DNA from 3 places in the Anaeromassilibacillus sp. SJQ-5 genome. Region 2 is predicted to be linked to each of the others. Evidence: predicted binding sites of a transcription regulator. Region 2 holds the regulator's gene; each other region holds the start of a gene.
The links. Region 2 encodes HrcA, which represses chaperone genes, less so after heat shock. Its sites were predicted from a motif close to TGTTAGCACTCNNNNNNNNNGAGTGCTAACA; they were not measured.

Region 1 (10,367 bases), 3.2 Mb from region 2:
TCATGGTGGGAGCGGCCGCCACCGCCTTCCACGCGGTGGCGGAGCGGGAGTTTACCGGCTTTGCCAGGGACACCGCCCGGTTGCTCAGCTCATGGATGGGGGTGGGCATCTCGTACGGCTCGTAAAGCGACGCCCGGCTGTAGACATACGCGCCGCTGCGGTAGCGGCGCACCGTTTTCAGCTTGGCCAGCGTCACGTCCATGGCGCACCCCTTCTGATGGGTGGACACCTGGTTGGCGATGAACCAGCCGATCCCCCAGGGCGCGGTGGAAATTCCTCGGCGCACCTCGCTGTCCGCGTCGCTCAGGGCCTCCAGCTGCTTGGCCACCAGCAGCTGGGTGTCCAGCGGCCGGAAGGTCTCCACGATGACCAGCGTGTCCCCCTTGGCAAGGGCGGCCTTCTGGGCCGCCGCTATCTTCTTTGCCATGGCGTAGAGCACCGGCACCAGGTATTCGTTGTCCTCCAGCCTCTCGTTGAGCATCCGGCTGTCGTACAGCTTCTGTCCCGTGATGCCCGGGATGTCCTTGCCCGCGCTGACGAACACCGAGGCGTCGGCGTTGGTGATGTCGTACACGATGGAGGGCAGGATATCCGGCAGGTTGACAAAGGCGTATCGGTGGGGCACCCAGCCGGACGCGCCATTCCGGGTTTCCACCCGCCAGCTGTCCCCCTGCTCCTCGAGGATGCGGAAGGCTTCCCCCGCTTTCAGCTCCGCCGTCTTGTCCGTCCCTCCCGCCGTGGCTGTCAGGCTCAGCGGAACCGACGCGTACCCGGTCGCCCCCGCCAGCGGCAGCTCGAACTGGCTGTCCGTCTTGCCCGTCAGGTTGGCGTTTACGCACAGCACGCCGGTGACCGGGTCGGTCACCGCCTCCTCGGGCGGGGGGGGCGGCGCCGCCGTGCCCGTCGTCGCCGGGGTTTGCGCGCGGGAGGACGCGTCCCCGTCCGCCGGCGCGGCGGGCGTGCAGCCTCCCAGCATCGCGATAAGGCCCGCCGCCGTCAGTAAGCCGGCGGCCAGCCGTCGGTTGCGTGTCATGAAATCCCGTCCTTTCCGGCGGCCCGCTCCCGTTCTCAGGTGCAGGCGGGGTATTGGCTTTCGTCCCACTTGTACCCGATGCGGAGCAGATCGGCCCGCGTCAGCTTGGCGGAACGGACGTACACGGAATCGATGAAATACCAGCCCCCGTCGAAATAGGCCATCACCCAGGTGTGCGGCCCGCCGCCCTGCCAGCCGTTGCCGTCGATGTAATACGCGTCGTAGCCCGCCCGTTTGAGCAGCAGATAGGTCAGCGCGGTGAATTGGTAGCAGGAGCCCTTGCCGTATTTGATAGCGTACAGAGCCATCTCCTCATAGGAGCTGCCCCGCGCCATGCTCTTGTAGGTCATGTGCCCGTGCACATAGTCGTAGATGGCCTTGGGCGTGCGTCCGTTTTTCGCCAGAATGTCGTCGAGCTTCTGGTTGAGCGCCTGCGTATCCACCGCCGCCGCGGTGGTGGAACCGCGGGTGGTGGAGCCAGGGGTGGCCGCTCTGCGTGTGGTGGTGGCTGGCCGCGCCGGAGCGGTGGTCGTCGTCTCCCCGGGCTCGTCGGTCGTCGCGGCGGGGAGCGTCGCGGATGCGGCCGAGGAATCCGGCGGACCCGCCGGCTCTGACTGGCCGGAGGAAGGCTTGTCCGGATGGGCCACGGCCAGCCAGATGGCACCGCCCACCAGGCCGGCCGCCGCGCCCACGACCGCGACCGCCCCCAGGGCGACCACCAGTATGCGCAGCGCCCGCCGTCTTTTTCGTCTGCGTTTTTTGTTCGGCATATGGAATCTCCCTTTATTCAGCGGGGTGAACCCCCGCGCTGCCTTTGCTAAAGAATTGTATCTAACTTAATATACAACATGTCCGTCAAAAAGTCTACCGCTTTTCCCGCGAATCCGCCCCCTTCCCCTTTCCGGAAATCGTTCCCTTATCAGCTTTTACAATTTTTTAACAAATACGCCTTGCGCTTTCTCTTCAATTGGATTATACTCTATTTTAGCACTCTGGCGCGGCGAGTGCTAACGCTCTTCGCCGCCCCGGTACAACATGTAAAAGCGAGGGATTGCAATGGGAACCAAACAGTTCAAGGCCGAATCCAAGCGGCTGCTGGACCTGATGATCAACTCGATCTACACCCATAAGGAGATTTTCCTGCGGGAGCTGATTTCCAACGCCAGCGACGCGATGGACAAGCTGTATTACCGGTCGCTGACCGCCGACGTCACCGGCGTCAGCCGGGAGGATTTCACCATCCAGCTCACGGCGGACAAGGACAACCGGATCCTCACCCTGGAGGATAACGGCATCGGCATGACCAAGGAGGAGCTGGAGAGCAACCTCGGCACCATCGCCAAGAGCGGCTCCCTGGCCTTTAAAAAGGAGAACGAGGCCAAGGAGGACGTGGACATCATCGGCCAGTTCGGCGTGGGCTTTTACTCCGCCTTCATGGTGGCCGACTGCGTGCGGGTGGAAAGCCGGGCCTTCGGCGCGGACGAAGCCTTTTGCTGGGAGTCTCACGGTGCGGCGGGCTACACGGTGGAGCCCTGCGAGAAAGAGGGCCACGGCACCCGCATCATCCTGCACATCAAGCCGAACGCGGACGACGAGAACTATGACGAATTTCTGGAGCCCTACCGGCTGCAGGCCCTGGTCAAGAAGTATTCCGATTACATCCGCTACCCCATCAAAATGGAGATGGAGCGCAGCCGCCTGAAGGAGGGCAGCGACAGCGAATACGAGACCTATACCGAGGTGGAAACCCTCAACAGCATGGTGCCCCTGTGGAAGAAAAACAAAAGTGAGCTGACCGAAGAGGATTACAACGCTTTCTATAAAGAGAAGTTCCACGACTTCGAGAACCCGGCCAGGGTCATCCATTCCAGCACCGAGGGCGCCGCGACCTACAACGCCCTGCTGTTCATCCCCGCCCGCGCCCCCTATAACTACTACAGCCGGGACTACGAGAAGGGCCTGCAGCTGTACGCCAGCGGCGTGCTCATCATGGACAAATGCGCCGACCTGCTGCCCGATCACTTCAGCTTTGTCAAGGGCCTGGTGGACAGCCAGGATCTCTCCCTGAACATCTCCCGCGAGATGCTCCAGCACGACCGGCAGCTGAAGATCATCGCCTCCCGCCTGGAAAAGAAAATCAAGTCCGAGCTGCTCTCCATGCTGGAAAACGATCGGGAGAAATACGAGACCTTCTTCAAAAATTTCGGCCTGCAGCTGAAATACGGGGTGTATAACGAGTTCGGCCGCAACAAGGACGTCCTGAAGGATCTGCTGCTGTTCTACTCCTCCACCGAGAAAAAGCCGGTGACCTTCGCCGAGTACGTCTCCCGGATGAAGGAAGGCCAGACCTGCATCTACTACGCCTGCGGCCAGTCGGTGGAAAAAATCGAAAAACTGCCCCAGACCGAGCTGGTACGGGACAAGGGCTATGAAATCCTCTATCTGACCGAGGATGTGGACGAATTCGCCCTCAAGGTGCTCCATGACCTGGACGGCAAGGAGTTCAAGTCGGTCTCCGCCGGCGATCTCGATCTGGATACCCCGGAGGAGAAGGAAGAGGAGCAGAAGCAGCAGGAGGAAAACAAGGATCTCTTCGCCTTCATGACCGAGGCCCTCGACGGCAAGGTGCAGACCGTGCGCCTGTCCCGGCGGCTGAAAACTCACCCCGTCTGCCTGGCATCCGCCGGCGAGCTGTCCCTCGAGATGGAAAAGGTGCTCAACGCCATGCCCACCGACAACAAGGTCAAGGCCGAGCGGGTGCTGGAGGTCAACGAAAGCCACCCCATTTTTGCCACACTGACCGCCCTGTATGAAACCGACAAGGAGAAGCTGAAAACCTACAGCCAGCTTCTGTACGCCCAGGCCCTTCTCATCGAGGGGATGTCGGTGGAGGACCCGGTGGAGTTCTCGAATCAGATCTGCGGCCTGATGGCGGAGCAGAAATAAGCGAAACCGCGCGCTATTGTGCGGAAAAAGCGGCCGCCCGTCGTGTGGGCGGCCGCTTTTGTTTGGAAAAAACCGAAAAAATGCAAAAATATCGCTTGACATTCCGAGGAAAACCCCCTATAATCTATTATGCTGTTCAAAAGGACAGCCTATGCGCTCGTAGCTCAGTTGGATAGAGTGTTTGGCTACGAACCAAAAGGTCAGGGGTTCGAATCCCTTCGGGCGCACCAAAAAATCCCGCCGACACCAGTCGGCGGGATTTTTGTTTTTATACCTATTATCCACGATAAGACGCCAAAGAGAGAACGGAAGGTCATTATGTCCAGCAATGAAGAACAAATCCGCGCGCTGTACGCGGACGGCGAACGTGAGGAGAGCCGGGCGGCGCAATCCCGCTCGGCCGGCATGGAATTCGCCTACACCATGAAGACCATGGAAAAGCATATCCAGAAAACCGACCGGGTGCTGGAGGTGGGGTGCGCCACCGGGTATTACGCCCTGCGGCTGGCCCCGCTCTGCCGGGAATACGTGGGGGTGGATCTCGTCCCCGCCCACATTGACCGGCTGCGGGAAAACGTCCGGGCGGCCGGGCTGACCAACGCCACGGGCCGGGTGGGGGACGCCACCCAGCTGGGGGAAATCCCTGACGATTCCTTCGACGTGGTTTGCTGCTTCGGCCCTTTATACCACCTGCCGCCGGAGGAGCGGGAGCTGGTCTTTGCGGAATGCCGCCGGGTCTGCCGGCCGGGCGGAGTGCTGGCCTTCGCCTACATCTGCCAGATAGGCGTGTACGCCGCGGCCTGCGTGCACGACACCCTGCGGCAGTTCTATCCCAGCAAAAGGGCCAACGAATACGTGCTCGGGCAGGGGACCGACGACTTCAAGCCGGGAGTGTTTTTCTACACCACGCCGGAAGAGATGGAGGCCGCGGCGAAGCGGCACGGGCTGACCAAGGTGAGCAATCTGGGGCTGGATTTCTTCCTGGCGGCCAGCGTTATCGACGCCATGAGCGAGGAAACCTTCGCCTTATACCAACCACTGGCCGACCGGATGTGCGCCAGCGAGGCGTGCACCGGCATGAGCAACCACGCCCTGCTGGTCTGTCGGAAGGAGGCGGGCGGCTGAAAGTTTTCCACCAGTCCCGCTCTGCCGGTGGAAAACCGGAGGGGAGTATGCTACAATAGACGAAAGAAAGGCGGGATACCTATGGGAAAGACGCTGGTACTGGCGGAAAAGCCGTCGGTGGGCAAGGAAATCGCCCGGGTGCTGGGCTGCCATGGCGGCGGAAGCGGGTACATGGCCGGGGCGCAGTATGTGGTGACCTGGGCGCTGGGGCACCTGGTGGAGCTGGCGGAGCCGGAGCATTACGGCAGCCAATACAAGACCTGGAGCCTGGACAGCCTGCCCATGATGCCGGAAAAGATGGCCCTCAAGGTGATCCCGGAAACCGCCAAGCAGTTCGGCGTGGTAAAAACCTGGCTGCACAGCAAGGAAATCGACTCCCTGGTCATCGCCACTGACGCGGGGCGGGAGGGGGAGCTGGTGGCCCGATGGATCCTGGACAAGGCCGGGTTTCACAAACCTATCAAGCGGCTGTGGATTTCCTCCCAGACCGACAAGGCCATCCGGGAGGGGTTCGCCAACCTGAAAGACGGGCGGGCGTATCTGCCCCTGTACCGCTCCGCCGTCTGCCGGGCGGAGGCCGACTGGCTGGTGGGGCTCAACGTCACCCGGGCCATGACCTGCCACTACGGCGCGCAGCTGTCCGCCGGGCGGGTGCAGACCCCCACCCTGGCGCTCATCGTGCGGCGGGAGGAGGAGATCAAGCGCTTCGTGCCCAAGGATTACTACATGGTGCAGGCGGATTTGGGCAAATTCTTCGTCACCTGGCAGGACGGGAAGGGGCAGACCGCCATTTTTGACAAGGCAAAGGCCGAGGCGCTGGCGGAAAAAATCAAGGGGAAGGAATTCCGGGTCTACGATGTGAAGGCCGCCGACAAAGCCACCCCGCCGCCCATGCTGTACGATCTGACCGAGCTGCAGCGAGATGCCAACAAGCAGTACCAGATGTCGGCCAAGGACACCCTGTCGGTCATGCAGCGGCTGTATGAGATTCACAAGGTGCTCACCTACCCCCGCACCGATTCCCGTTACCTGACCGAGGACATCGTCCCCACCCTGCCCGAACGGCTGCGGGCCGTGTCCCGGGGGGAATTCGCCCCCTATGTGGCCGAAATCCAGAGAGAAAGGCGTTCCATCGCCAAAGCCTGCGTCAACAATGCCAAGGTGTCGGATCACCACGCCATCATCCCCACCGAGCAGGCGGCGGATCTGGCCCGCTTCTCCCTGGAGGAGAAACGGATTTATTTGATGGTGGTCAAACGGTTTCTGGCTTGTTTCTATCCCCCCTACGAGTACCGGCGCACCCGGGCGGAGCTGCTGGCCGAGGGGGAACGGTTCTACGCCGCCGGACGAACAGTGCTCCAGCAGGGGTGGCGGAAGGTGCAGGACAGCCGGGACGAGGACGAAGCCGACGAACAGGCGGTGCCCCTGTTCCATCGGGGGGACGTTTACACCGGCGGCCTGGTGCAGTGCAAGGCGCTCAAGACCGCGCCGCCGGCCCGATACACAGAGGCCACCCTGCTGTCCGCCATGGAAAACCCCTCCCCGTACATCGACGACAAGCAGATGAAAGAGTTCATTGGCGGAGGGCTGGGCACCCCGGCCACCCGGGCGGATATCATCGAGAAGCTGTTCTCCGCCTTTTATGTGGAGAAAAAGGGGGTGTCCCTGGTGCCCACGTCCAAGGGGACGCAGGTCATCAGCCTGGTGCCCCCCGACCTGAAGGAGCCGCTGCTGACCGCTAAGTGGGAGCAGAAGCTGGACGCCATCAGCCGGGAGAAGGCCGACCCCGCCGCCTTCCTGGCCGACATCCGCCGGTACACGAAGGAGCTGGTGCAGGCGGTGAAGGACAGCACGGAGAGCTTCGTGCACGACAACGTATCCCAGACGCCCTGCCCGGCATGCGGCAAGCTGATGCTGGCGGTCACCGGGAAAAAGGGGCGGATGCTGGTCTGCCCCGACCGGGAATGCGGGCACCGGCAGAACGTCAGCATGGAAACCAACTCCCGCTGCCCGGTCTGCCACAAAAAGCTGGAGCTGTTCGGGGACGGCGACAAGCAGTCCTATGTCTGCCGCTGCGGATTCCGGGAAAAGGCGGAAAAATTCCGCGAGCGCACCGGCGCGGGGGCGGGCATGTCCAAGCGGGCGGTACAGCAGTACCTGGCCAAGCAGGAGGACGCCGCGCCGGCGGTAAGCGCCTTCGCCCTGGCGCTGCAGAAGGCCATGGAGGACAAAGAAAAATAAGATACGGCCACCCCATCCTGCAAGAAACCGGCGGACGAAATCGTCCGCCGGTTTCTTTAGGCCCTCCGGATGTCGTACAGGGCGTTGAGCACCTGCCAATTCTGCGGGAAGGGCCGCATCAGGTTCCAATACCCCACCCCCTGCAGCCCGTATTCTGGTATCAGCGCCAGCTTGGCCTGGACGCTGCGCGCGTCCTCGAACCAGACCTCATGCTCCTGCCAGGTGGTGCTGAAATAGTTGAAATGCGGGGCCTGGGACACCTCGTCGTATTGAATGGACGCGCCATGGCGGGCGGCGATGTCCACCGCCTCCACGTTGCCGATGGAGGGGGCCCGGGTCTCCCCCCGCACAAAGGGCAGCGGCCAGTCGTAGCCGTAGTTGGGGAACCCCATATATATTTTGCCCGGTTCGATGACGGTCACCGCGTAGTCCAGCACCTTGCGCACATTGCCGATGGGGGCCACGGCCATGGGCGGCCCGGCAGAATACCCCCACTCATAGGTCATCAGCAGCACCGCGTTGCTGGCAGCGCCGATCCCTGCGTAGTCGTGCCCCTCATACAGCAGACCCGGCTGGTCGCCGGAGGTTTTGGGAGCCAGAGCCGTGACCAAGATGTAGCCCTCCGGATTCAGCCGATCGGCCACCTTCTGAATGAAATCCACATACGCCTGCCGGTTTTCCGGTGCGATAAACTCGAAATCCACGTCCAGCCCGTCGTAACCCTTGGCCCGCATGGTCTCCAGCACCCGATCGATCAATATATCCTGCACCGGCGGATTGTTCAGCAGAGCGTCGGCCAGAGCGCTGCTGAAATTCCCCTCCGGCGTCAGGGTGGACAGATGCATCAGCGGCGAAACGCCGTATTCCCGCGCCAGGCGGATCAGCTCCTCATCGTCCAGCTCGATCAGCTCTCCCTCCGGGGTGAAGCCGTAGGTGAACATGGTCAGATAGGTCATATAGGGCAGCGCCTGCCGCAGCACCGCCCTGTCTACGAAGGGATACACATACCCATTGGTGGACAGGACACCCTGTTTTTCCTGCTCATAGTCGATGACGATGGTCTGGCCGGGATAGACGGTCACGTCCCCGCCCAGGCCGTAATTGTTGCGCAGCAGCTGATTGAGCGTGACCCCCTCCCTCGCGGCGATGCCCGCCAGGGTTTCCCCGGGCTGCACCGTGACCACCCGCCTGGGATACAAAACCACCAGGGTCTGCCCCGGCACCAGCCGCGTCGGATCCGCCAGCCCGTTATCCTGCGCCAGCCGTTCGGTGGAAACGCCATACCGCTGTGCGATATCATTCAGGGTTTCGCCCGCCCGGACGACATGGATATCCATCCCGCATAGCCCCTTTCCCGTATTGAGTCTCTTCAGGGCCATTGTATGCCGCCGGAACGGGACGCGCAGATTGTCCCCAGTAAAAACCGGGGGCAAGTCTCCAAAATCCATGGTTTAGCCATGGGTAGGCGGATCGCTCTCATTAACGGGCTCCTCATCCTCTTCCGCCCCGGGCAGCGCCCCGGCGGCCAGGGTAGCGGAGGGAGGCAGCCCATACCGCTTTTTATACATGCGGGAAAAGACGAACGCGTCCTCATAGCCCACGCTCTTGGCCGCCTCCCCCACCGTGCACCGCCTGTCGGCCAGCAGCGCCGCGGCCTTCTCCAGGCGGAACCCCACCAGATACGCCTGAGGACTTATCCCCATGGACTCGGTAAATATCCGGGAAAAATAGCGCCGGTCAATGCCCATGGCGCCGGCCAGCCCCTCCACCGTGATAGGACGGGCAAAGTTGGCGCGGATGTACTCCGCCGCCCGCCGGACGTACTGCTCCGGCGCCGAAATCGCCGCTGGAACCGACTGCCGCTGCCGCAGCCAGTCGAACAGCTCGTACAGCCGCCCACACAGCAGCAGCGGGGAGAGAAGGGTGCCGCTCTTTTCCATCTTCAGAGACTGGAAAAACTCCCGCATTTCGGGTAGGGATGCCGTGCGCACCGGCCCGATGAACCCCGCCGCCCGCAGCAGCCGCTCCGCTCCCTCTCCCTCAAAGCCGATCCAGGCATAGGCCCAGGGAGTATGCGCGTCGGCCTCGTAGCATATCCGTTCCCCCGGCCGTATAAGGAAGACTTCCTGCCGGCCCACCGGATACGTCTCTCCCTCGCAGGTGTATACCCCTTTCCCAGACAGGACATAATGCAGGATATAGTGATCCCGCACCCCCGGTCCGAAGCGCCGCCGGCTCTGCCGCTGATGCCACCCGCAGTTGATGGGATTCAGGCCTGGCAAATGCATATTGTCCACCAGAAACCCCACCGCCTGCCTCGCATCATCCATATAGTCCAAAGCTGCTCCACCTCCCCATTTTCATAGTGACATTATACCATGCTCAGGTTACATAATGCAATGGTCTTTCCCCGCCGCGTGTGGTATTCTGCGGATAGAAGAACCAAGGAATTTGCGCGAAAGGATGCGGTCGGATATGAAAGAACGGATAAGCCTTGGCTTTATCGGCCTGGGCGCCCGGGGCGGCGGCCTGCTGGAGTTTCTGCTGCTGCCCATGGAGGATGTGGACATCCCGGCAGTCTGCGACCTGTATGAGGATCGGCGGGAGAAGGCCGCCGCCAAGGTGACAGAGGTGCGGGGCACCCCCTGCACCGCCTATGCCGATTACCGGGATCTGCTGGCCCACCCGGGATTGGACGGCGTGATCATCGCCACTTCCTGGCAGGACCACGTGCCCATCGCCATCGCCGCCATGCGCCGGGGCCTGTACACCGCCTTCGAGGTGGGCGGCGCCTACTCCCTCGACCAGTGCTGGCAGCTGGTGCACACCCAAGAGGAGACCGGCGTTCCTTGCATGATGCTGGAGAACTGCTGCTACGGCCGGGACGAAATGATGGCCCTACATATGGCCCGCCTGGGCGTTTTCGGCGAACTGGTGCACTGTCAGGGGGGGTATGAGCACGATTTGCGGGATGAGGTGGCTCTCGGGAAGGAAAACCGCCATTATCGGCTGGATAATTATT
Region 2 (10,367 bases):
CCAGTCCCCCTGCGCGACCAGATTATCGGGAGAAACCCATTCTGTCTTTACCGCCCGATCCAGGGCGGCCTTGTTGACATGGTACACGGTGGAGGCATGGACAAAGAAATACCAGCTCCGGCTTTCCGCCATGCTGAAAACAGGCACCCCCAGAAATCCCAGGGGAACCTTCTGGGGATCCGGCGGGAGCTTGGCAGTCGTGGGCGAGGCGGAGGCGGTTCGTGTTTTGGAGGGGGCGGACGAGCGTATTGTTTCCACCGGTGAAGTCGCCGCGGACGTGGAAGAAAAGGGGGGCGATGCCGACACGGTCGTCCCCGACGAGGCGGAAGCGGTGGACGCCGTTTGCCACGCCAGTTCGGGCTGTGAGGGAACGTCTGTCGGCGGCTTGCCACATCCGGGCAGAATACCGCTGCAGAGAACGACCAGTGCCAATGCGACCAGGGAGCTTCGATTACGCATAGCATCTCCTCATTTTCAATTGATTTTTGCTTATTTTATCTAATAATATAGCTATATACTTAAATAAAGTCAAGATTTTTTTGGCAATAAAAAAGGCGGATGTGGGCAAATGTTCACCAAATGTGTGTCCGGTTGAACGGGGACAAGCCGCTTGGCGTATCGGGCAGGGTGCGCCGGGGGGGGGGATGTCTCTTGTACAATCGCGGTCGATTGGGTATACTGGTAAAAACAGGCCGTTTTGGGCGGCAGAGAATCGAGGACGTACATGAATTTTGAAGAACTGGGGCTGCCCGCCCCGCTGATCGCCGGGCTGGCCGCGCAGGGGATCACCGCCCCCACTCCCGTTCAGCAACGGGCCATCCCCCTGCTGCTGGAGGGGAAGGACGCACTTATCCAGTCGGAAACCGGGACGGGGAAAACCCTGGCCTATCTGCTACCCTTTCTGGCCCGGGCGGATCCCGACGGCCGGCTGCTGGTGCTGACCCCCACGCGGGAGCTGGCCATGCAGGTGCATCGGCAGGTGGAGTTGCTGGCAAAAAACGCGGGGCTGCCGGTAAAGAGCGTACCGGTGTTCGCGGACGTGAGCTTGGCCAATCAGGTGGAGCGACTGAAAAGCAAGCCCCGGATCGTGGTTGGCACCGCCACCCGGATGCTGGAGCTCATCCGCAAGAAAAAAATCCCCGCCCACCTGGCCAAGACCGTGGTGCTCGACGAGGTGGACAAGCTGCTGGACGACGCCAACCGGGCGGACGTGGAGGCAGTGCTCAAATGCTGCCTGCGGGACATCCAGGTGGTGATGGCGTCGGCCAGCGTGTCCCGGGAGATTCAAAAGCGGGCGGCACCGCTGGCCAAGGAGCCGGTGATCCTGCGCACCGCCCCCCGGTTCCGGATTCCTGAGACGGTGGAGCATATCCGGGTGGCCACCGGCAGCCGGGACAAGCTGGACGTGCTGACCGATCTGCTGCGGGTGCTCCGGCCCCGGCGTGCCATTGTGTTCATCAACACACCGGAGGAAATCAGCCGGGCGGCGGACAAGCTGCGCCGGGCGGGGCTGCAGGCTCAGAGCCTGTCCGGCTCCCAGAAAAAGCTGGAAAGGCAGCGGGCGCTGACCGCTTTCGCCGGCGGGGAAGCGCCGCTGCTGATCGCCTCGGATCTGGCGGCCCGCGGCCTGCATGTGGAGGGTGTGGACATGATTTTCCACGTCACCCTGCCGGAAAGCCCACTGGACTATCTCCACCGGGCGGGACGCACAGGACGGGGGGCCTCCGGCCTGTCTGTCGTCCTGGCCAAGTTCCGGGAGCGGGCGCTGACCGGCCAATACGAACGGGCACTGGATTTTCAGTTTATCGATAAGCAGCTGGACGGGGATAGGCGCCGCCTGCTGCCCGTGCCGACGCCGGCGGGGAAAGAGACGCCGCCCCGCCGCTGATCGGGGACGAAACCCTGTCTTTTTTGCGATGGCTCCGCATATACTGTACCACGCGGGATTTGGACTTGCCGACAAGCCCAAGGCCCGGACAGGTTGAAAAGGAGCTGACGCACGATGAATACAGCCATCCGCCCGGAAGACATGGAGCGGTATCTGCGGGAAATGCGGGCCTTTGCTAAGCGGGCGGGCTACACGATCTCGCCGCCCTCACCGCCTGCTCCTCCGGCTGTCGAGGAGCCACCCGCTCCGCCGGCCACCGAAGAAGAACCCGCGCAGGAGCCGGACACGGCGCCCCGATATCCGGAGGCCCCTCTGGAGCAGGAGCGGGTCATGGACGAGAGCGGCGGGGAAGAGCCGGCCGCGCCGGAAGAGGAAGAGACGCCATGCGTCCCTTGTGAGGCGGCCGCGGAGGACGACGGGCTCTAATGAATCCGGACACAAAAAGCCACCCGGCCGAGAGGCCGGGTGGCTTTTTCACCGTAGTTATTTGTCGCCGTAGAGATTCATGCGGAACAAATCGGTTTCATCCTCCGGATTTTTGCAGATGACGCGGGCGGTGCCCACGTTGCCCCAGTCAATGGCGCTGGAGAGGGCCAGCAGCTGGGTCAAACGGCTTTTCAGGTTCAGCACGTCGCCGTCGGGAGTTTCCAGAAACACGTCGCCCTTCGCCTTGGAGGCGAACTGAATCAGTTTGTTAAAGTCAAAATCATGAATTTCAAAACCAGCCATGAGGAATCGTCTCCTTTCATAAGGTGCGGAAAAAACAGTATCCTTTAGCTTTTCCCACATGTATTATTATATACGGACGCCGCCCAACAATCAACAAGCAAAATGCCGAACTTTCCCAGTATAAGACGTGGAATTTGTACACGATATACATTATGTTAAAAGAATCCTATGCAAAACCTCCAATTGTCTGCTGCAAAATGGCTTTCACTGTGAAATCGATGAAAATCCCGGCGGTTTTTTACAAAGAATTCACAATTCGGATATTGACAGGCCGCCCGGGGAATGGTACATTATATGGTGTTAGCACTCGAGATAATAGAGTGCTAACCATTAGCAGAGTCAAGTGACCAAATGGGTTCCATCGGTAACGCCGGATAAGGAGGCGATGGCACATGGAACTGGGCGAACGCAAACAAAAGATACTGACCGCGATTATTGACTCGTACATCCAGACCGGCGAGCCTGTCGGCTCCAAGGCACTGGTGGAGATGCTGGGCAACGCGGTGTCCTCCGCCACCATCCGCAACGAGATGGCTGAGCTGGCCTCCTGGGGATACCTGGAGCAGCCGCACACATCGGCGGGGCGGATTCCCACCGCTAAGGCGTTCCGGCTGTATATCGACCATCTGATGCGCCGGCAGGCCCTCAGCGATGAGGATCAAAAGGATATTGACGACATGCTGGCCGGTTCGGCCGGCGATCCCGAGCGGCTGATCGGCGAGGCGTCCCAGGCGCTGGCCGAGAGCACCGGCTGCGCGGCGGTGTCCACCACCCCTTCCGAGCAGGGGGCGGTTATCCGCCGGATTGAAATCATGCGGGTGTCCTCCCGTTCGGCGGCATTGCTGCTGATGACCGGCTCCGGCGTCCTGCGCAGCCGGGTGTGCCGGTTCGACGGCGACGTGGAAACCGACACGCTGCAGATGCTGTGCAACGTGCTGACGGAAAACTTCCTGGGTGCGCAGCTGACCGACATCGGAGTGCCGCAGGTGCAGAATCTGCTGGTTTCCCTGGGAGATTACGGGCTGACCTGCGCGGCGGCGCTGACCGCGTTTTACGAGTTGGTGCAGGAATCGGCCGAGGCGGAGGTGCTGCTCACCGGGCAGCTCAACCTCTTGCAGCATCCCGATTACGAGCTGGAGCGGGCCCGGTCGCTGCTGGGTTTCCTGGCCCAGAGGGAACAGCTGATGGGCATGCTCGCCGCCCATCGGGGCGGCCTAAGGGTGGTGCTGGGCAGCGAGAGCCTGCGGCCCGAGCTGAACGGCTCTAGCATTATCGTCACCCGGTACAGCCTGGACGGGCGGGCAGACGGCTCCATCGGCCTCATCGGGCCCTTGCGCATGGATTACGCCGCCACCATCCCCCGCCTCGAGTATATAGCCAAGGCCGTGGGCCGGCTGCTGTCGGACATGTTCGGCGGCGAGCCGCCTAAAAAGGATTAAAGGAGGAGCCTATCCCATGGAACCCAACCAGACCGGCGAAACGCCGATAGAGGAGACCGTGCCCGAAACCGCGGAGGCGGAAATCCCGGAGGCGGCCGAGGAGGCCGCGCCGGCGGAGGAACCCCCCGCCGCCCCGGAGGAGGACGGCAAATCCGAAAAGGCGGACAAAAAGACGGAGAAATCCCGCAAAAAAGAGAAAAACGAAGCCATGGCCCTGAAGGCGGAAAACGAGCGCCTGGCCAAGGAACTGGCGGAGGCCAAGGACAGCTACCAGCGCATGCTCGCGGAGTACGCCAACTACAAGCGGCGCACCGAGCAGGAGAAGGAACGCCTGGGCGAGTTCACCAAGGCGGAGCTGCTAGGTAAGCTGCTGACTTCGCTCGACAACATGGAGCGGGCCATCGAGGCCCCGGCCGGCGACGATTACAAAACCGGCGTGGACATGGTGCTGCGGCAGTTCCGGGAGTTGCTTATGGGAATGGGCCTTGAGGAAATCGAGGCGGAAAACGCCCCGTTCAACCCGGAGGTGCACAACGCCGTCATGCGGGAGGACGCCGACGGCATCGAGCCCGAAACCGTCACCGCCGTGTTCCAGAAGGGCTATAAATACGGCGACCGGGTGCTGCGCCCGGCCATGGTCAAGGTGGCCAACTGATTTCGTTTGACGGCCCGGAGGCCCGGGCATACTCAATATATACGATGGATTGGATAAATGGAGGTAATAGACATGGCAAAGATTATCGGTATTGACTTAGGCACCACGAATTCCTGCGTGGCGGTTATCGAGGGCGGCGAGCCGGTCGTCATTCCCAACGCGGAAGGCGCCCGCACCACCCCTTCCGTCGTCGCCTTTAAGAAGGACGGCGAGCGCATCGTCGGCCGGGTGGCCAAGCAGCAGGCGGTTTCTAACCCGGATCGCACCATCGCGTCCATCAAGCGCGAAATGGGCACCGCTCACAAAGTGACGGTGGACGGCAAGGATTACACCCCTCAGGAAATTTCCGCGATGATTCTGTCCAAGCTTAAGCAGGACGCCGAGGCGTACCTGGGCGACAAGGTGGTGGAGGCGGTTATCACCGTCCCCGCGTATTTCACCGACGCACAGCGGCAGGCCACCAAGGACGCGGGCAAAATCGCGGGCATGGAGGTCAAGCGCATCATCAACGAGCCCACCGCCGCGGCCCTGGCCTACGGCATCGATAAGGAAACCGACCAGAAGATCATGGTGTACGACCTGGGCGGCGGCACCTTCGACGTGTCCATCATCGAGATGGGCGACGGCGTGCAGGAGGTGCTGGCCACGGCGGGCAACAACCGTCTGGGCGGCGACGATTTCGACCAGAAGATTGTCGACTGGATGGTCGCCGGCTTCAAGGCCGACACCGGCGTGGATCTCTCGGCTGACAAGATGGCCCTCCAGCGGCTGCGCGAGGCGGCGGAAAAGGCGAAAATCGAGCTGTCCGGCTCCACCACCAGCAGCATCAACCTGCCTTTCATCACCGCCGACGCCACCGGGCCGAAGCATCTGGATATGACCCTGTCCCGCGCGAAGTTCAACGAGCTGACCGCTTCCCTGGTGGACGCCACCATGGGCCCGGTCAAGCAGGCGCTGTCCGATAGCGGCCTGTCCGCTGGGCAGATCGATAAAGTGCTGCTGGTGGGCGGTTCCACCCGTATCCCGGCGGTGCAGGAAGCCATTCAGAAGTTCATGGGCAAGGAGCCCTTCAAGGGCATCAACCCCGACGAATGCGTGGCCATGGGCGCGGCCCTGCAGGGCGGCGTGCTCGGCGGCGAGGTCAAGGGCCTGCTGCTGCTGGACGTCACCCCCCTGTCCCTGGGCGTGGAGACCATGGGCGGCATCATGACCAAGGTCATTGACCGCAACACCACCATCCCCACCAAGAAGAGCCAGATTTTCTCCACCGCCGCCGACAACCAGCCGGAGGTGGAAGTGCACGTGCTCCAGGGCGAGCGGGAGTTCGCCAAGGACAACAAGTCTTTGGGTGTGTTCAAGCTGGACGGCATCGCCCCGGCCCGCCGCGGCGTTCCGCAGATTGAGGTGACCTTCGACATCGACGCCAACGGCATCGTCAACGTCAGCGCCAAGGATCTGGGCACCGGCCGTGAGCAGCACATCACCATCACCTCCAACACCAACATGTCCAAGGAGGACGTGGAGAGGGCGGTCCGCGAGGCGGAGGAGTACGCCGCCGAGGATAAGGCCAACCGCGAGAAGATCGAGGTGCGCAACGGCGCCGACCAGGCGGTTTATCAGTGCGAGAAATCCATCGAGGAGCTGGGCGACAAGCTGGACGCTTCCGACAAGGCGGAGCTGCAGGGCAAGATCGACGCGCTCAAGGAGACCCTGAAGGGCGACGATGTGGAGGCCATCAAGGCGCAGCAGGAGGATCTGATGAAAGCCTTCTACGCCATTTCCGAGAAGATTTATAAGGCGAACGCGCCCGAAGGCGCGGCTCCCGGCCCGGACGCCCCCGCCGACGGGCAGGCGGCCGACGGCGGCGAGTATTACAGCGGCGACGTGCAGTAATCGAACAAACAGCGACAGGGGCTGATGCAGCGAATACCTGCGTCAGCCCCCCTTGCCGTGATACGGCGACTCTGCGACAGCATGGAGGATAGACCACAATGGCTGACAACAAGCGTGATTATTATGAGGTGCTGGGGATTTCCAAGGGCGCCTCGGACGATGAAATCAAAAAAGCCTACCGCCAGGCGGCCAAAAAATACCATCCCGATCTAAATCCCGGGGACAAGGAGGCGGAGGCACGCTTCAAGGAGGTCAACGAGGCCTACGAGGTGCTGTCCGACCCGGAGAAGAAGAGCCGGTATGACCAGTTTGGCCATGCGGGCGTGGACCCGAATTTCGGCGCGGGCGGTTACGGCGGCGCCGGGTTCGACGGGATGGATTTCGATTTGGGGGATATTTTCTCCTCCTTCTTCGGCGGGGCCGGCGGCGGCCGGCGCGCCAATCCCAACGCCCCCCGGCGCGGCGGCGATGTGGCGGCCTCGGTGATTATCTCGTTTGAAGAGGCGGCCAAAGGCTGCAAAAAGCAGGTGTCGGTGCAGCTGACCAGCACCTGCGGCGACTGCGGAGGCAGCGGGGCGAAAAAGGGCTCGTCGGTCAAGACCTGTCCCAACTGCAACGGCTCCGGCCAGGAGCGGCGGCAGCAGCGCACCCCCATCGGGGTCATTCAGACCCAAACCACCTGCTCCCGCTGCCACGGCAAGGGCAAAATTGTCGAAAGCCCCTGCCCCACCTGCTCGGGAAGCGGGCAGGTGCGCAAGCCGGTGACCATCGGCATCAACATACCCGGCGGCATTGACGACGGGCAGGTCATCACCATCCGCGGCAAGGGCAACGCCGGCATCAACGGCGGCCCGGCGGGGGATTTGCAGATTCAGGTGTCGGTGCGGCCCCATCCAATCTTCGAACGGGATGGGTACGACATCTGGTGCGATCTGCCTCTGACCTTCGCCCAGGTGGCGCTGGGCGCGGAGGTGAGCGTTCCCACCCTGGACGGCAACGTGTCCTACACCATCAAGGAGGGCACCCAGCCGGGCGATACCTTCCGGCTCAAAGGCAAGGGCTTCCCGTATATCAACGGGCGGGGCGCCGGCGACCAGGTGTTCCGGGTGGTGGTGGAGGTTCCAAAGAACCTCTCCAGCGAGCAGAAAAAGCTGCTGCGCAGCTTTGAGGAGGCCACCGGCGAGAAGAACTATCAGAAGCGCCGCTCCTTCTTCGACAAAATCAAGGACGCGTTCAATAATTAGTAAGAGGAAAAAAGCCGATGCGGCGTATGCTGCATCGGCTTTTTTTGCGTTTGCGTCCGATAGGGGCAATACAACTCTATCGGGTTGAGCGTTGGTATGCGGGGTACCACCCCGTGGGCCGTTCGCGGCTGTGAGCCGCCCGCACCCCATCTTTCTTTTTCGTGCGTGAAAAAGAAAGATGGGGGAGAAAGAAAAAGCCTACTGGTACCTTTCCGGCGGCGTGAAAATAATTCACATCCTCGCGGCAACCCCTGTGTCGCTGCGGGCTTCGACCCTTTAGAGAAAAAATAGAAACTTTTAGCGTCTGCGTCCCCACAAGTACGCCCGCTAATAACCATGCGGCAGCCCGTTCTGCTTTCTACCAACCCCGCCTCGCGCCTGCGTGACCACACGTTGCGAAAGTCGGGCGACCAACTTCCCTGGGGCTGCATTGCATGAGGAGTACCAAAAGACAAGGGGGGATGCTCTGCCCCTGCCGGTCTCGTCGGCTTAGGCCGCCGAGCCCATACGAAATCCATAGGAAGGAAACCAGAGGCGGGAGTTTATCCTGGTTTCCACCTCATCCGGCGTCCGGCCCCGCCGGACGTCGCCATTTGTCTGCCGCGGACGTCCCCCTTTTGTTCCCCGCCAGGCGGGAAATCACCTCGAGGGAAAGGCTTTCGCTCGCCACAGGCTGGCGGGTATGGGCGAGAGGGAGCGCTGTCTCGCGGGCGAGCGATGCTCGCCCCTACAAAGCCGCCACGCAAGATAGCCGCGGGATTCTGAGAACCATCCATTTCGATGGATAGGGCTCAGCGTCGTAAGACGGTGAGACCACACTCGCTTGTATAATTTGGGTGATCGCTCAAGTATACTAACGCGCGTCAGCGCGCTCGAAGCGGGCGCGTCTGTTGGCCGGCTTTTTCTTTTCTCCCCCCTCTTTTCTTTATTTATACCTTTTTGGGGGGATGAAGAACGGGGTGACACCCCGTTCTTCTAGTGGGGGGTCTCCCCCCCACGGCGGGCGCGGCTTAGGCGCGAAAGGAGCGCGGGGTAGTACTAGGGTTTCCGTAAGGAAACCCGGCATACCAACGCTCAACCCGATAGGACTAATAAAACCGCTTAGCCGTACCTTTTGGCAATCGTTTTTACGCAAGCGAGGCACATGTTTACGCCTTCATAGCTGACAAGATCCCGGGCTTCTCCGCAGAAGATGCAGAAGGGCGCGTATTTTCTCAAGATGATCTCGTTGTTATCGGTGAATATCTGCAATGCCGCGCCATCCTCCAAATCCAGTTGGTGGCGCAGCTCCACTGGAATAACGATACGCCCCAGATTGTCTATTTTCCGTACAATTCCCGTTGATTGCATAAGGTCACTGCCTTTCCTTCGTTTAGTATCGTAAAGTAATAATACATAAAATTTCCAAAAAAGTCAATGTTGCTTAATTTTAAAATATAAATTGAAGCAATACTTATTTTATAAAGAGTATACTATTAAAAAACGAGGGAGGTGGGACTATGGCTATGAAAACAAAATTAGTAACCTTGGGTTCCCGCCTAAAATATCATCGCAAAAAGAATCAGTTAACTCAAAAAGTCGTTGCGGAATTGATCGGGGTTTCATCATCGGCAATTTCTCAATATGAAAAAGGGTCCATAGAACCGGATTTGGCAATATTACGTAAACTGGCGACAATTTATAAAGTATCTGCGGACACGCTTTTAGATATTGATTTACCGGATGCTCCCCTTAACCGAAATGATGTTAAGAAAGAATTGGCTGTTGCGGCATCTGCGTTGAGAAAGGCAACCGTGGCACTGGAAAACCTTGAATCCCTCCTCGATAAACTGTAAACCCCGCGGCCGGATGCACCGGCGGCGGGGTTTTGTTGTCTACCTGTCCAGTTTCCTTCGACAGACAGCCCCAAAATTCCACTTGATATTCCCAAGGGGGGTATGCTACAATTAAAGACAAATTAAAAAATCAAGGAGGAAAAATCGTGGTAAATGCGAATGCCGGCGAGAAGTTCCTGAAGGAAGGCCTCACCTTTGACGATGTGCTGCTGATCCCCGCCAAGTCGGACGTGCTGCCCAAAGACATCGCGGTGAACACCCGCCTGACCAAGTATATCACCCTGAACACGCCGCTGATGACGGCGGCCATGGACACGGTGACCGAGGCCCGCATGGCCATCGCCATGGCCCGCGAGGGCGGCATCGGCGTGATTCACAAGAATATGTCCATCGAGGCCCAGGCCGATCAGGTGGACAGGGTCAAGCGCTCCGAAAACGGCGTTATCGTCAACCCGTTTTTCCTCTCTCCCGATCACATCGTGGCCGACGCCAACGAGCTGATGGGCAAATACAAGATTTCCGGCGTGCCGATCTGCCGCGATGGCAAGCTGGTGGGCATTCTGACCAACCGGGACATGCGCTTCCTTTCCGACTTCACCCAGCGCATTGAGGAGGTCATGACCAAGGAGAACCTGGTCACCGCCCCGGTGGGCACCACCATGGAGCAGGCGCAGGAAATCCTGC
Region 3 (10,367 bases), 3.0 Mb from region 2:
CGCCAGTTCCCGCTTGTTTTCCTGCAGCAGCAGGATTTTTTCCTCCAGGGTATCCTTGGCGATCAGGCGGTACACCTGCACCGGATTGACTTGGCCGATGCGATAGGCGCGATCGGTGGCCTGGTTCTGGGCGGCTACGTTCCACCAGGGGTCGTAATGGATAACGATGTCCGCGCCTGTCAGGTTCAGCCCCGTCCCTCCCGCTTTCAGGGAGATAAGGAAGACCTGGGTGCCGTCCCGGTTGAAGCTGTCCACCATGGCGGCGCGCTTTTCCTTGGAGGTGGAGCCCTGCAGCAGGAAATACGACAGCCCCTCCCTGTCCAGAGCGTCGGCCAGGATGGCCAGCATGGAGGTGAACTGAGAGAACAGCAGCACCTTGTGGCCGGTTTCCGCCGCCTCCCGCAGCAGTTCCATGCAGGTGTCCAGCTTGCAGCTTCCGCCAGTATAGTCGTCGTAGCAGAGGGCGGGATGGCAGCATAACTGCCGCAGGCGGGTCAGCATGGCCAGGATGGTCATCCGGCTGGCCTGAAAGCCGCCCTCCTCCATCTGCCGGGCCAAATCCCGCTTGATCTGCGCGGCGTTGGCCAGATAGAGCTGCCGCTGCTCGGGCTCCATGGTGGTGGCCAGAACGCTTTCCGTCTTGGGTGGCAGCTCCTTGAGAACGTCCCGCTTGAGCCGCCGCAGGATGAAGGGGCCGGTCATTTTGGACAGCCTATCCAGCGCCTGGCGGGAGCCGTTTTTCACAATGGGGCTTTCCAGCCGCTCGCGAAACCGGCTGTAGGGATAGAGAAAGCCGGGCATGAGAAAATCGAATATGCTCCACAGCTCGCTCAGGCGGTTTTCGATGGGGGTGCCGGTCAGGGCGAACCGCTGCCGGCTGCGTATCGCCTTAACCGCCTTGGCGTTCTGGGTGTTGTGGTTTTTGATGACCTGCGCCTCGTCGAGAATGTGATAACGGAATTCTTTGGCGCCGTACCGTTCAATATCCCGCTTGAGCAAATCGTAGGAGGTGACGACCACGTCGTATCCGGCCGTCCGGCGCAGGGAGGCCGCCCGCTGTTCCGCATCCCCGAGAATGGGCAGAACGGTCAGCTGAGGGGCGAAGCGGCGGATTTCGCTTTCCCAGTTGAGCACCAGGGAAGCGGGGCATACCACCAAAGAGGGCAGATCGTTGCCCTCCTCCCGGGCGTTCAGCAGCAGGGCGATGACCTGCAGGGTCTTGCCCAGTCCCATGTCGTCGGCCAATATCCCGCCGAATCCCGCGGTTTCCATGGTTTTCAGCCAGCGGTAGCCGGTTTTCTGATAGTTCCGCAGAACGGGGGACAGCGCGGCCGGCACGGGGTAATCGCTGTCCGCCACCGCTTTCATGTTTTTGATAAGGCTCTTAAAGCCGGAGTCCCGCTGGTAATGGATGGTCTCCTGCTCCCGGAGCACCTTGTCCAGATACATGGCCCGGTATTTGGGCACCCGGATCCGCCCGGTGCGCAGCTCCGCGTCGGTCAGGGCGAGCCCATCGGCCATTTCCGCCAGCCCCGCCAGCGCGTTGTCGTCCAGCTGGATGAAGGAGCCGGTGCGCAGCCGGTGGTATTTCTTGTTCTGCCGGTAGCTGTCCAGCACCCGGCTGAGCTCGTCGATATCCAGGCCGCTCACGTCAAAATCCAGCAGCAGATCGCTGTCCAGGCTCACGCCGACCGAGACCTTGGGAGGCGGCACGAGGCCGATTTTTTTAAATCCATCGGTGGCGTACACCACCGCAATCCGCTCGATATCCTCCACGCCCCCGGCCACAAAGCGGTAAATCTGCTCCTCGTCCCCGTGAAAGAGCAGACGCCCGTCCTCCGGCCGGAAGGAGGTGAAATATTTTTGCAGGATCAGCCGAGCCTTCAGCTCGCCCAGCCGATCCCGAAAAGGGGCCGTCGGCCCTTCCGCATACGGATTGAACACATCGTCGCCGTACCGGCATTCCAGCCGGGCGGTGATGGTTTCCGCGTCCGGCGCGTCCAGATAAACGGCGCATTCCAGCGCACGGGGCTGGTAGGGCTCCAGACCGTCGGTGTCACCCTCCAGACGGATATAGGGGCGGATGACCGGCAGCACCGATGCGCAGAAGGCGGGCAAATCGTCCCCAGCGATAAACAGGCCGTTCTGCGCGGTCTGGATGGTGGAAATCCACTCGGTCATGTGGCTGGCGTAATCCTCCGCGCAGCGGTAGAGCCGGGTGCCGTGCAGGACGTAGAAGTGGGCCGCGCCCTGGATGCTGCCCGCGTCCTCGGTGCGCAGCAGCAGCCCGCCGCCCTCCTCCGGCGCGTGCACCTGGATGGTCAGCGGCGGGTTTTCATCCATCAGCCGGATGGAGCGCACCCGGCCGTTTTCCCGGAAATCCACACAGGATCCAGCGTACAGCTCGAAAAAGCGGTCAAACCCGCCCGGCGACAAAGGCAGCTCCTTGCCCAGGCGGGTGTTCCCATAGACCTTGAGGATCTCCTGCTGGGCCTGCAAATCTTCGAACTCCCGCAGCAGAAACCGCAGCAGGGGGCGGGATTCCTCCGTGAAGCTGGAGGGATGGTGCACGAACCGGAGCAGCTTGCCGTATTCCGCCGTGGCGCCGGAGGCCATATCCGAGCAGAAGCGGGCGATGTCCTTGAGGACGTAGGGCCGCCGGGTTCCCAGGGAAAAGCTCAGCCGCGGCCGCCGGTACAGCAGCTCGAGCACCGGGGTCAGCGCTACCTTGTCCGCGTCATCGGAGGTCTGCGCCACCAGCTCAGCGGCCTCCCGGGCCAGATAGGTCTCCACCATCCGGCGGGCCGCGTCGTCCGAGCGGGCTGGCCCCTTGCCGGCCGGGGCGGCGGAATAGGTCCGCCCGCCCATATCCTCGTAATATTTATGCACCAGCAGGGCCACAATGTGCCGGCAGGCCCCGCTGTCCGGGCGAAAACCCGGGCAGTCGCAGGTCATATACGCCATGGTTCCCTCGGCGGATAATCCCACCTCCACGTGGCAGCGCCTGCCGGCGTTTTCCTCCACATTGGCGCTCAGATACTCGTCAAACAGCGGGTTTGCCAACCGGGCAATGTCCAATACCTTCCCGCTGCTGTTCAGGGATGTCCCCTTCAAGTAGGCCTGCCGGCCGTCCGCCAGCTCGCCGATTTTTTTCAGTGAAAACAGAGGCATAACCCTCACCGCCTCCCCGCGATGCCGTATCTTTTCAGTATACCCCAAAACCCGGTCGCCGTAAAGGGCGAAAACGCAAACAAAGAAAAGCCTGCGGCGTCTGCCGCAGGCTTTTGCGCTATTTCAGGTGGTTCCAGCCGCCGTCCCGGATGATCTTGGCATAGTCCTTCAGTCCGATGTTGCGGTCTATGTTCCCGGCGATGCCAGCAACGGCGCCTTTGCTGGTATACTGCCATATCGTATACGGTACCGGATAGGTGACAGTGGTGTTATACTGCGCCAGCCAGATGTCGTATTTCTCCTTCAGCCGCGCGGGTTCCATGTTGCTGGTGGCCCAGCTGGCCCCCGTATACACCATGGGATAATATCCCGCCGCCTTGATGGCGTCGCAGAACGCGATGGCGATATCGGTGCACAGTGTCTTCTTACCTACCAGCGCCTGGGTGCGCGCCTCCTTGTCGGGCGGGTTTTCCATGTCGATGACCACCGGATAAGTGACAGCGTATCCCTTGATCCGGTCGAGGACATATTGGGCTTCTTCCTTAGCTTCCGCCACGTTGATTGCCTGGGAAAAGAAATACACGCCGCGATCCACGCCGGCGGCGATAGAACCCTTCATGTTGGCTTCATATTTGGCGTCGGTGAACATGGTGCCGGCCGTTCCCCAGCCCCGGGCGCCCAGGCGGATAAAGGCAAAATCCACGCCGTCCGCCTTCACCTGGTTCCAGTTGATGTCCCCCTGATACGTGGACACGTCGATGCCGACCTTCGACGATAGGGCCCCGTCCTTGTCAAAGTAATACTTGGCTTTGCCGATGTCCTGATAGCCGGTCAACTTTTTACCGTTCAGATAATAATATGTCTGGCCGCCCGCCGTATGCCAGCCGGTGCTGGGGGGCGGCGACGTGGTGGGCGGGGCCGTGGACGCTGTGGTGCCGGCGGAGCCGGTCACCGTCGTGACGGTTCCCTTGGTGGTGGTTGTGGTGGTGCCGGCGGTGGTGGAGGGCGGCAGCGTGACGTCCGGCAGGGTGGAAACCGGCGTTTCCGGCTCTTCCTCTTTTTCCTCCTCCTTAGGCCGCTGCGGGTCATCCGGCGGCGCGACGGCTTTGGTGGTGCGGGTGGTCCGCGTCGTGCTTTTCTTGGAGCCTGTGGTCTCACCCACGGTGGTGGAATCCGACGTACCGGTCTCGGGGCCGGTGGTGTCGGTCGCTGTGGTGGAATCGCCGCTGTCCGGCGCGGTCGCCACACCGGAGCTTTCCGCGCTTTCCGGCGGGCCCAGATGCCACTCGTCCGTGGGGCGCGCCGCGGCGCCGCAGCCGGTCATGCCGGCCAGCAGGCAGACCGCCAGCCCTAAGGACAAGCTCTTGCGGAACGTATATCTCATGCAGGCCAAATCCTTCCTTGTGTCAAAATTGAATGGATATTCATTATACCACAAGGCGGCGCGGAGCGCCGCCCTCCTTAGTTCGGAACGGCCTTGTCCGTTCCGGGGTGGTTCCATGTTCTCCCAGCCGTCGGAAATCTTGGATTTCCGCTTACGGCGTGAGGTTATTACACCACAAAGCGCTGCGCCTTGCGCATCGCCTACCTTAGTCCGAAACGGCTTTGACCGTTTCGGAGTGGTTCAATGTTCTCCCAGGCGTCCAAAGGCTTGCGCTGCAAGGCTTTGGAGAACGCCGTGAGGTTATTATACCATATCGAAAGCTGTCGCCGCAAGTCGCCATTTGACGGAACCGGGAGGAAAACCCTGTCAAAAAAGCCCCTTCCTGCCTAAAGCAGGAAGGGGCTCCGCGCCGCCGGTTATTTGACTGTCAGCCGTCCGTTTTCCACGTCCACCGTCAGGGTGGCGCCGGGAAGTACGTCGTCGGCGATGATTTTCCGCCCTATGAGGGTTTCCACCTGGCTTTGCAGGAACCGGCGCAGCGGCCGGGCGCCGAACTGGGGATCGTACCCGTTGTCCACCACAAAGGCCTTGGCCGCCGGGGTGAGCATACAGGTCAACTCCTTGTCGGCCAGCCGTTTGTTCAGGCCGGCCACCAGCAGATCGATAATGGAGGTGATATCCGCCTTGGTCAGCGGCTTGTAGAAGACGATTTCGTCCAGCCGGTTGAGGAATTCCGGCCGGAAGGAACGCCGCAGCAGCGCCTCCACCTCTTGCTTGGCCTCCTCGGCGATGGTGCCGTCCTCCCGCATACCGTCCAGCAGACTGGCCGACCCCAGGTTGGAGGTCAGGATGATGATGGTATTCTTAAAGTCTACCGTCCGTCCCTGGGAATCGGTAATCCGGCCGTCGTCCAGCACCTGGAGCAGCACGTTGAACACGTCGGGATGGGCCTTTTCCACCTCGTCGAACAGCACCACCGCGTAAGGCTTACGGCGCACCGCCTCGGTCAACTGGCCCCCCTCCTCGTAGCCCACGTAGCCGGGAGGCGCCCCGATGAGCCGGGAAACGGAGTATTTCTCCATGTATTCCGACATGTCGATGCGCACCAGATTGCGCTCGTCGTCGAACAGGCATTCCGCCAGGGTCTTGGCCAGCTCGGTCTTGCCCACGCCGGTGGGGCCTAGGAAGAGGAAGGAACCGATGGGCCGGTTGGGATCCTGAATGCCGGCGCGGGAGCGGATGATGGCTTCCGTCACCCGGGTGACCGCCTCGTCCTGGCCGATGACCCGCTTGTGGAGAATATCCTCCAGATGCAGCAGCTTATCCCTCTCCCCTTCCATCAGCTTGGATACCGGGATGCCGGTCCAGCGCTCGATGATCCGGGCGATTTCCTCATCCGTCACCTTGTCCCGCAGCAGGCTGTCGGAACGGGAGGCGGTCTCCGCCAGCCGTTCCTCTTCCTCCAGCTCTTTCTGCAAGGCGGGCAGCCGGCCGTATTTCAGCTCGGCCGCTTTGTTCAGGTCGTAGCTTTCCTCCGCCCGTTCGATGTCGGCGTTCAGGGCCTCGATTTGCTCGCGAAGCTTCTGCACCTTGCCGATGGCGGCCTTCTCGTTGTCCCATTTGGCCTTCATGGCGTTAAACTGCTCCCGCATCTCGGCCAGCTCCCGCTGGATTTCGGCCAGATGCTCCTGGGACAGGCGGTCGCTCTCCTTTCTCAGGGCGGCCTCCTCGATTTCATGCTGGATGATTTTGCGCTGGATCACGTCCAGCTCGGTGGGCATGGAATCGATTTCGGTGCGGATCATGGCGCAGGCCTCGTCGATGAGGTCGATGGCCTTGTCCGGCAGGAACCGATCGGTGATATACCGGTGGGACAGGGTGGCGGCGGCGATGATGGCCGGATCGGTGATTTTCACGCCGTGATAGACCTCGTACCGCTCCTTCAGGCCGCGGAGGATGGCGATGGTGTCCTCCACCGTCGGCTCGCCCACCGTCACCGGCTGGAACCGACGTTCCAGGGCCGGATCCTTTTCGATATACTGGCGGTATTCGTCCAGGGTGGTGGCCCCGATGCAGTGCAGCTCGCCTCTGGCCAGCATGGGCTTGAGCAGGTTGCCCGCGTCCATGGCGCCGTCGGTTTTGCCCGCGCCCACGATGGTGTGCAGCTCGTCGATGAACAGGATGATCCGGCCCTCGCTCTTGCTTACCTCGCTGAGCACGGCCTTGAGCCGTTCCTCAAACTCGCCCCGGTACTTGGCACCCGCCACCAGGGAGCCCATGTCCAGGGAAAAGATGGTCTTGTCCCGGAGGTTCAGGGGCACGTCCCCCTTGACAATCCGCTGGGCCAGCCCTTCCGCGATGGCGGTTTTGCCCACGCCGGGCTCGCCGATGAGGACGGGGTTGTTTTTGGTTTTGCGGGACAGAATCCGGATGACGTTGCGGATTTCATCGTCCCGTCCGATAATGGGATCCAGCTTTTTGCTCCGGGCCTGCTCCACCAGATCGGCGCCGTATTTTTTCAGCGCGTCGTAGGTGGATTCCGGGCTGTCCCCCGTGACCCGGGTGTTGCCCCGCACGGTGGCCAGGGTTTTCAAAAAGGCGTTTTTCTCGATGTGGAATTCCTTGAAAATATCCCGCACCGTGCCGTCGGGATGCTCAAGCATAGACAAAAACAGGTGCTCCACCGAGACGAATTCGTCCTTCATGTGCTCGGCGGTCTTTTCCGCTTCGGTAAGCATCACGTCCATGGGGGCGGAAATGTAGATTTTGCCCGCCTCCCGGCCGGGGCCGGAGACCTTGGACAGGCTGCCCAGCACCCGGCGGGCGCGGGCGGTAATATCCTCCACGGGCAGCTCCATTTTCAGCAGCAGCTGGGGGATCAGGCCCTGATCCTGTTCCAGGAGGGCAGTCAGCAGATGAACCTCCTCCATCTGCATGTTCTGGTTCTCTATCGTGAGATCCTGCGCCGCCTGGATGGCTTCCAGGGATTTTTGGGTGAATTTTTGGGCATTCATAAAACAGCCCTCCTCATTCAGATACATAGGATTCGGCAGGCCACGGGGCACTTGCCTAAACCTTACTATATCCGATAGATGTGTGCAAGGTTTTGCGAAATTGTGACTGAAATGTGAATTTTAGCACTCGTTTTATTAGAGTGCTAAAGCTGTATATGCTCTATTGGAGCTTAGCGAAGGGATGCGGGGTAGTACCCCGTACTCCTATTGTGCCTGTGAGCCGCCCGCACCCCGTCTTTCTTTTTCGTGCGTGAAAAAGAAAGACGGGGGAGAAAGAAAAAGCCTTAGGGGAACCATCCGGCGTGGGGAGACTCACTCTCTGCCTCGCGGCAACCCCTGTGTCGCTGCGGGCTTCGATCTCCCACAAGGGAAATACAAACTTTTAGCGCTCGTGTCGCCGCTGGTGCGCCCGCTAATGCCCACGCGGCAGCAGCGTTCTGCTTTCTACCGGCCCCGCCTCGCGCCTGCGTCACCACACGCACCGAAAAGTCGGGCGACCAACTCCCCAGGGGCTCCGCTGCATGGGGAGAAGAAGGAGACAAGGGTGGACGCTCTGCCCTTGCCGGTCTCGCCGGCTTAGGCCGCCGAGCCCATACGGAGATCCGTAAACTAGCGGCTACCTTGTAGGGGCGAGCATCGCTCGCCCGCAGTGCGGCGATGACGCTCGATTGATAGGGCTCGCCGTCCTAAGACAGGGAGACCACACTTGATTGTACAACTTGGGTGATCGCTCAAGTATACTACGCGCGTCAGCGCGCTCGTAGCGCGGGAAAAGGACACGCTTCCCGGCAGATAGGCGCTGTTGCGAACTATAGCGCCGAATATTTTTCAGAATGTATTTCCTACATGGGGGGTGAAGAACGGGGCGCAGCCTCGTTCTTCCAGTGGGGGTCTCCCCCACGGCGCGATCGCAATCTCAAGCAGATAGGACGGAAAAGATTCGACGTGTTCTTTTCCTGCGCGTCTGTTGGATAAGGCTTTTTCTTTCTTCCCCCTCTTTCTTTTTCACGCACGAAAAAGAAAGAGGGGGTGCGGGAGCGGCACAGGCACAATAGGAGTACAAATTCCTACCCCGCATACCCACACAAAACCCGATAGAGCCATATATCCACATAGAAAAAAGAGCGCCCCGTAAGGCGCTCTATTTCTTCTCGTGTTTGGGAAAGCGATCCATCAGCTCCTGGAACAGCCGCCGGTCTTCCGGCTGCAGCTTTCGAAAGCCCTGAACAAAGCGGCGTTCCTCCGGGTGAATGAGATGGGTGTCTTCTCCTGGATAAGGATCGGGGTTATCGGTAAAGCCTATGAGATAGTCCACGGAAACTTGAAAATAGGAGGCAAAAGTCTTAAGAGTCTCCAGATTTGGCAAACGCTTCCCGTTTTCATAACCGCTTAAAGTGGAAATAGAAATAGATAACTCCCTGGCAAAGCGTTGTCTGGATATATTTTTTTCACAGCGTAATTCCCGCAAACGCAGCATGCAATCACCTATTCAAAACGTGTTATATTCACACTAACATAACGCATATTGAATTATTTTCAGAAACGAGCTATTATATTCGTTAATGGGTTCAAAATGAAACGATTGTTAGGAGGCTTATAAATGATGACCTATCAAGAAATCCTGGATTACGCCGCGTCTCACGGCTTTGATATACCGGCGGATTGCCGCCGCCTCATCCGCCAACTGTCCGCCCTTTTTCTGGTGGACGAGGGTGAGCGCCTGCGCCTGTATGGGGCCAAGCGGGAGGGCGCGTCCACCTGGGGGTCGCAATATGGCTTTACTTTTTATCGAGATAACCCCCCGGCGTGCTGGTCGGACCTCCTGCCCGCCGCCGATACGGTTTGCCCGCCCGCCGTTTGCATCTTTTGCGGAAAGGCGGCCGATGGCGTGCTGCATCGCGGCAAATGGATATGCCTGGAGTGTCAAAAAGCCATTTCCGAAGAGATTTTATAGACTATGCTGCCAAAATGCGCTATACTGTGCCTATAACGGCCGGTATGGCGCGTTTTTTCTGGAGGTGATCCGGGTGGAGCCCATCGGCCTGTATATCCATGTGCCCTTCTGCCTGTCCAAGTGCCCCTACTGCGATTTTTATTCCTACGCGGCCTCCGACGAGGCCATGGACGCCTATACGGCGGCGGTGGAGCGGGCCCTGGCGGATTGGGCCGCCCGGATCGGCGTCCCGGCGGACACCCTGTATATCGGCGGCGGCACCCCCTCCCTGCTGGGCGGCGCCCGGCTGGCCCGCCTGATGGAGGCCGCTCGCCGGGGCTTCGGCTTGCGGGACGCGGAGATCACCTTGGAGGCCAACCCCGCTGACGATTTGGACGAAACTCTGCGGGCCTTTGCCGCCGCCGGCGGCAGCCGCCTTTCCCTGGGGATGCAGTCCGCCGAGCCGGACGAGCTGCGGGTCCTTGGCCGGCGGCACACTCCCGCCGACGTGGAGCGCGCCGTCCGGGACGCCGTGCGGGCCGGGCTCGATAATCTGTCCCTCGACATGATGCTGGGCCTGCCCGGCCAGCGGCCGGAAACCGTCGAGCGTTCGGCCGCCGTCTGCCGGGAGCTGGGGGCGTCCCACGTCTCGGCCTATCTGCTGAAGATCGAGCCGGGCACCCCCTTTGCCGCCCGGGAGCTGTGTCTGCCGGACGAGGACGGCGCGGCCGATTTGTATCTGGCCGCCGCCGGGGCGCTGGAAGCCCGGGGCTACGCCCAGTATGAGATCTCCAATTTTTCCCGCCCCGGCCGGGAGAGCCGGCACAATTTGAAATACTGGGATTTGCAGCCCTATCTGGGAATA

Region 1: a site for HrcA is predicted at 2,016-2,046, ahead of htpG (molecular chaperone HtpG). Genes of this name have one in related genera too.
Region 3: a site for HrcA is predicted at 7,688-7,718, ahead of clpB (ATP-dependent chaperone ClpB). Genes of this name have one in related genera too.

What each region holds. Positions count from the first base shown of each region.
Region 1 covers NZ_JBPJWQ010000001.1:3,292,441-3,302,807, forward strand. Annotated here, with positions in the region: gene ACSAMM_RS14265 (M15 family metallopeptidase) at 1-1,033, opposite strand, end outside; gene ACSAMM_RS14270 (transglutaminase domain-containing protein) at 1,069-1,803, opposite strand; gene htpG (molecular chaperone HtpG) at 2,090-3,979, shown strand; tRNA gene ACSAMM_RS14280 (tRNA-Arg) at 4,133-4,209, shown strand; gene ACSAMM_RS14285 (methyltransferase domain-containing protein) at 4,298-5,104, shown strand; gene ACSAMM_RS14290 (DNA topoisomerase III) at 5,186-7,345, shown strand; gene ACSAMM_RS14295 (LysM peptidoglycan-binding domain-containing protein) at 7,402-8,682, opposite strand; gene ACSAMM_RS14300 (AraC family transcriptional regulator) at 8,797-9,675, opposite strand; gene ACSAMM_RS14305 (Gfo/Idh/MocA family protein) at 9,821-10,367, shown strand, end outside.
Region 2 covers NZ_JBPJWQ010000001.1:116,480-126,846, forward strand. Annotated here, with positions in the region: gene ACSAMM_RS00535 (hypothetical protein) at 1-459, opposite strand, end outside; gene ACSAMM_RS00540 (DEAD/DEAH box helicase) at 725-1,888, shown strand; gene ACSAMM_RS00545 (hypothetical protein) at 2,003-2,314, shown strand; gene ACSAMM_RS00550 (hypothetical protein) at 2,372-2,617, opposite strand; gene hrcA (heat-inducible transcriptional repressor HrcA) at 3,010-4,056, shown strand; gene grpE (nucleotide exchange factor GrpE) at 4,073-4,711, shown strand; gene dnaK (molecular chaperone DnaK) at 4,784-6,604, shown strand; gene dnaJ (molecular chaperone DnaJ) at 6,703-7,848, shown strand; gene ACSAMM_RS00575 (AbrB/MazE/SpoVT family DNA-binding domain-containing protein) at 8,950-9,198, opposite strand; gene ACSAMM_RS00580 (helix-turn-helix domain-containing protein) at 9,354-9,683, shown strand; gene guaB (IMP dehydrogenase) at 9,830-10,367, shown strand, end outside.
Region 3 covers NZ_JBPJWQ010000001.1:3,136,596-3,146,962, forward strand. Annotated here, with positions in the region: gene ACSAMM_RS13540 (SNF2 helicase associated domain-containing protein) at 1-3,171, opposite strand, end outside; gene ACSAMM_RS13545 (GH25 family lysozyme) at 3,290-4,555, opposite strand; gene clpB (ATP-dependent chaperone ClpB) at 4,972-7,569, opposite strand; gene ACSAMM_RS13555 (helix-turn-helix domain-containing protein) at 8,711-9,046, opposite strand; gene ACSAMM_RS13560 (hypothetical protein) at 9,170-9,523, shown strand; gene hemW (radical SAM family heme chaperone HemW) at 9,597-10,367, shown strand, end outside.